2 regions of the Enterobacter cloacae subsp. cloacae ATCC 13047 genome follow, and region 1 is predicted to be linked to the other one. Evidence: predicted binding sites of a transcription regulator. Region 1 holds the regulator's gene; the other holds the start of a gene.
The links. The regulator CRP, encoded in region 1, controls carbon source genes, mostly activating them, when cyclic AMP is high. The targets are predictions, from matches to a motif close to ATGTGANNNNNNTCACAT.

Region 1 (2,201 bases):
CACTGGCTTATCAGATCCACCACCTTCTGCTGGCGCGTCAGCAGCGGCGGTAGCGATTTTTCCGGGTCGGTATGCTGGGTCAGCAGTGTGTATTTGGCTTCGCAGTACTCCGCAAGCTGGACATAGAGCAGGCTCAGGGATTCACGCAGCGGTTGTTCCCGCCACAGCCAGAACCAGAACCAGTTAAACAGGCCATACCATAGCGTACCGAGGGCGTAGATCAGCAGCGGCTCCCACACTGGCATGTTACCTGCGAGACTCAGGGTAAAGATGGCCGCGATGAGTGAGGCGGGCAGTAACCGCGCGTGCAGCGAACTGATTTCGGCGGTCACCCCCAGCGTCATCGCCAGCACGCTCAGGATTAGCGGCAGCGGAATATCGCGGGCCAGCAAAAGCTGCACGGCCAGGCTACACCCGGCAAACAGCGAACCGCCGATAATCAGACGTTTGAAAAAACGCTTATGCGGGGTGTCGAGACCGGCAATGTTGCAGCAGGCGGGAACCAGTGAAAACAGCAGCCCCTGCTGAAGATGCCCAAGGATCAGGCCCACGGCCACAGGAAGGCACAACACCAGCGTTTGTCGCAGTGCGTAGTTAACTTCCGGGTGATAAATCAGCCTGCGCCACATGGGGAGTAGAGACAAAAACGGCGTGACACCTTGCGATGGCACGCCGTTTTATCGGGATTAACGGGTTCCGTAAACCACGATGGTTTTACCGTGGGCGGAGATCAGGTTCTGATCTTCCAGCATTTTCAGGATACGGCCCACTGTTTCACGGGAGCAACCGACGATCTGACCAATTTCCTGGCGGGTAATTTTAATTTGCATGCCGTCAGGGTGGGTCATAGCGTCTGGCTGTTTCGCCAGGTTCAGCAGGGTCTGCGCGATACGGCCGGTCACGTCCAGGAAGGCGAGGTTACCCACTTTCTCTGATGTCACCTGCAGACGGCGAGCCATCTGCGAAGAAAGACGCATCAGGATGTCAGGGTTAACCTGAATCAACTGACGGAATTTCTTGTAGGAAATTTCAGCCACTTCACATGCTGTCTTTGCACGAACCCAGGCGCTACGTTCCTGGCCTTCTTCAAACAGGCCCAGTTCACCGATAAAATCGCCCTGGTTCAGATAAGAAAGGATCATCTCTTTCCCTTCTTCATCTTTGATCAGCACTGCCACCGAGCCTTTGACGATGTAATACAACGTTTCCGCTTTTTCACCCTGGTGAATCAGCGTGCTCTTCGATGGGTACTTATGAATGTGGCAATGAGACAAGAACCATTCGAGAGTCGGGTCTGTTTGCGGTTTGCCAAGCACCATGCGCTGTTATCCTCTGTTATAAGCTGTCACCAGAGTCATAAGATGCATCCGGACTCTGGGGTTGCAATCGAATTCTTACCCATACCTGGGAAGTCGGCTGTCGTAACGTTTCGCAGCCAGTAAAGTTTGATGTCCTCTGCATACATGTGTAACGTCAATGTATTACTGTAGCATCCAGAGTGTTTTAGCATAGCTTTCGCCGCGTGTCTCCTGGTGTCTCGCTTCAGCATGACGCAGGTCGCCTTCCATTGCGAGAAATGTAACGCACGCGTAATCTGTCACCAAAAATGCAACGTTGGAGCTAATGAATATGCAAGCGCGCGTGAAATGGGTAGAAGGTTTAACGTTCCTGGGCGAGTCCTCGTCGGGACACCAGATTTTGATGGACGGTAACTCCGGCGATAAAGCACCCAGCCCAATGGAAATGGTGCTGATGGCGGCAGGTGGATGCAGCGCGATTGACGTGGTGTCGATTCTGCAAAAGGGCCGTCATGATGTGACCGACTGTGAAGTCAAGCTCACGTCAGAACGTCGCGAAGAGGCGCCACGCCTGTTCACGCACATTAACCTGCATTTTGTTGTCACCGGGAACGCGCTGAAAGATGCTGCCGTCTCACGCGCGGTGGATCTGTCTGCGGAGAAATACTGCTCTGTGGCGTTAATGCTGGAGAAAGCGGTAAAAATTACCCATTCGTATGAAGTGATCGAGGCGTGATTGATGGGGCATCGTGCGTGTTGATGCCCTCACCCTAACCCTCTCCCACCGGGCTGAGGGATCCCCAGTAATATGGTCATGCCACCATGACCATATTACTGGTACTCTTTTCCCAGCTTTTTCATCTCGTTAACTATATTCAGCCGTCTCACTTTTCCTGGCTCATG
Region 2 (2,201 bases), 2.3 Mb from region 1:
GCCACGCCAGTCTTTGTGAGACGGGCCATCAACGGTTTTCTGAGTAGCGGTGGTCGCGTGAACGGTAGTCATCAGACCTTCGATGATGCCGAAGTTGTCGTTGATAACTTTTGCCAGCGGTGCCAGGCAGTTGGTGGTGCAGGATGCGTTAGAAACGATATCCTGGCCAGCGTAAGTTTCGAAGTTAGCACCACGAACGAACATTGGGGTGTTGTCTTTGGAAGGACCAGTCAGAACAACTTTTTTCGCACCCGCGGTGATGTGTTTACGCGCAGTTTCGTCGGTCAGGAAGATACCGGTTGCTTCAGCAACAACGTCAACACCGATTTCGTTCCATTTCAGGTTAGCTGGGTCTTTCTCAGCAGTAACGCGGATGGTTTTGCCATTAACAACCAGGTGGCCGTCTTTCACTTCAACGGTGCCGTCGAAACGACCGTGAGTTGAGTCGTACTTCAGCATGTACGCCATGTATTCAGCGTCCAGGAGATCGTTGATACCAACGATTTCGATGTCAGAACGTTTCTGAGCAGCACGGAAAACAATACGGCCGATACGGCCAAAACCGTTGATACCTACTTTGATAGTCATATATTCCACCAGCTATTTGTTAGTGAATAAAAGGTTGCCTGTAAAATTACAAAAACCTTACGCAGCGTCAAGCGGAATCGTGTCAATCATTGCGACAAATCAATCCTGTGACTAACGTTTGTGCGACTGACTCGCCTCACTTTCCCTTTGAGCTAGCAACCACATGGGGGCTGCGCCCGGAATTTTAAAGGCCTCGCAGGATAAATATGTGAGCATGATCACAATTGCCTGACCGCCTTTTCGCGACACATAAGTTTAGATCAAAAGTGCACGCAAGGGTGTTAATGTTTTGTTAGAATCCGGGTTAAAAGGTGTCTGTTTCTACAGCGAGATGTAAGCATATGTCGAACCAACGTAACCCTGACGATTTGAAAAAAAACCTCACAGAAATGCAGTTTTACGTGACGCAGAATCACGGCACGGAGCCGCCATTTACCGGGCGTTTACTGCATAACAAACGCGATGGCGTATACCATTGCCTGGTCTGTGACGCCCCCCTGTTCAATTCACAAACGAAATACGATTCTGGCTGCGGCTGGCCGAGCTTTTACGAGCCGGTGAGCGATGACGCGATCCGCTACTTAACTGACTCGTCGCACGGGATGGTGCGTACCGAAATTCGCTGCGGCAACTGCGATGCGCACCTGGGGCATGTCTTCCCGGATGGCCCTCAGCCAACGGGCGAGCGTTTCTGCGTTAACTCAGCTTCTCTGAGCTTTAGCGACGATGAAAACGGCGACCAGATTAAAGGTTGAAAAAACGATTCAGCAAATTATTCCTTTGAAAGGGAGAGATCGTGAATATTGATGACATGATTAACGGTATGACGCCGGAAGTTTATCAGCGTCTGGTCACCGCCGTTGAGCTGGGGAAATGGCCTGATGGCGTTGCCTTAACCCCGGAGCAAAAAGAGAACAGTCTGCAGCTGGTCATGCTGTGGCAGGCGCGCAACAACACCGATGCGCAACACATGACAATCGATACCAACGGCCAGATGGTGATGAAGAGCAAGCGTGAACTGAAGGAAGAGTTTGGTATCACGCCAAAGCCGATTGCGACGATGAAAATACAATAACGGTGTAGGTTGATGTCCTCACTCAACCCTCTCCTTGTGGGAGAGGGTTTGATTGCCTCACTACTTGTGCGAGATCCCGAGCGACTCCGCCAGCTGCTTCGCTAACTGGTTATTATCATCCGCCCCATACTCCCAGAACATTGCGCCTGCCAGACCTTTCTCTTTGATATAGTCCGCTTTGATGGCGACGGAACGTGGATTCTCATACGAGAGGGCAAACAGATCCTTTCCGTCGGCGCCCTTCACGGAAAGCCACGGCACTTTCGCCTGGTCGTCCCAGTGTTCGGTAAAGCGCTTTTGCGGGTCGTTTAGCAGTTTCTTCACGATATCGTTGTACTTCACGTAGGTATCTTTGGTCAGGTCATAACCGAGTGATCTGAACAACCCGATCTCCTGTGGGCCGAAGTAAGGCTGTGTCACCGGATTGTTTTGCGCATCGGGCTTGCTCCAGTCAATGCCCGGTTCCACAGCGCGTTTTGGCACGCGCCCATAGAAACCAATCCCAAGGTTCATCTGCTGTGGCTTCAGCCCCGCGGCC

Region 2: the regulator CRP is predicted to act here: its motif matches at 795-812, upstream of msrB (peptide-methionine (R)-S-oxide reductase MsrB).

Annotation. Positions count from the first base shown of each region.
Region 1 is NC_014121.1:4,841,047-4,843,247, reverse strand. Features, by position in the region: gene ECL_RS23635 (YccS/YhfK family putative transporter) at 1-629, opposite strand, end outside; gene crp (cAMP-activated global transcriptional regulator CRP) at 687-1,319, opposite strand; gene ECL_RS23625 (OsmC family protein) at 1,630-2,034, shown strand; gene ECL_RS23620 (IS4 family transposase) at 2,130-2,201, opposite strand, start outside.
Region 2 is NC_014121.1:2,517,162-2,519,362, reverse strand. Features, by position in the region: gene gapA (glyceraldehyde-3-phosphate dehydrogenase) at 1-588, opposite strand, end outside; gene msrB (peptide-methionine (R)-S-oxide reductase MsrB) at 930-1,343, shown strand; gene ECL_RS12105 (YeaC family protein) at 1,385-1,663, shown strand; gene chiD (chitinase ChiD) at 1,724-2,201, opposite strand, start outside.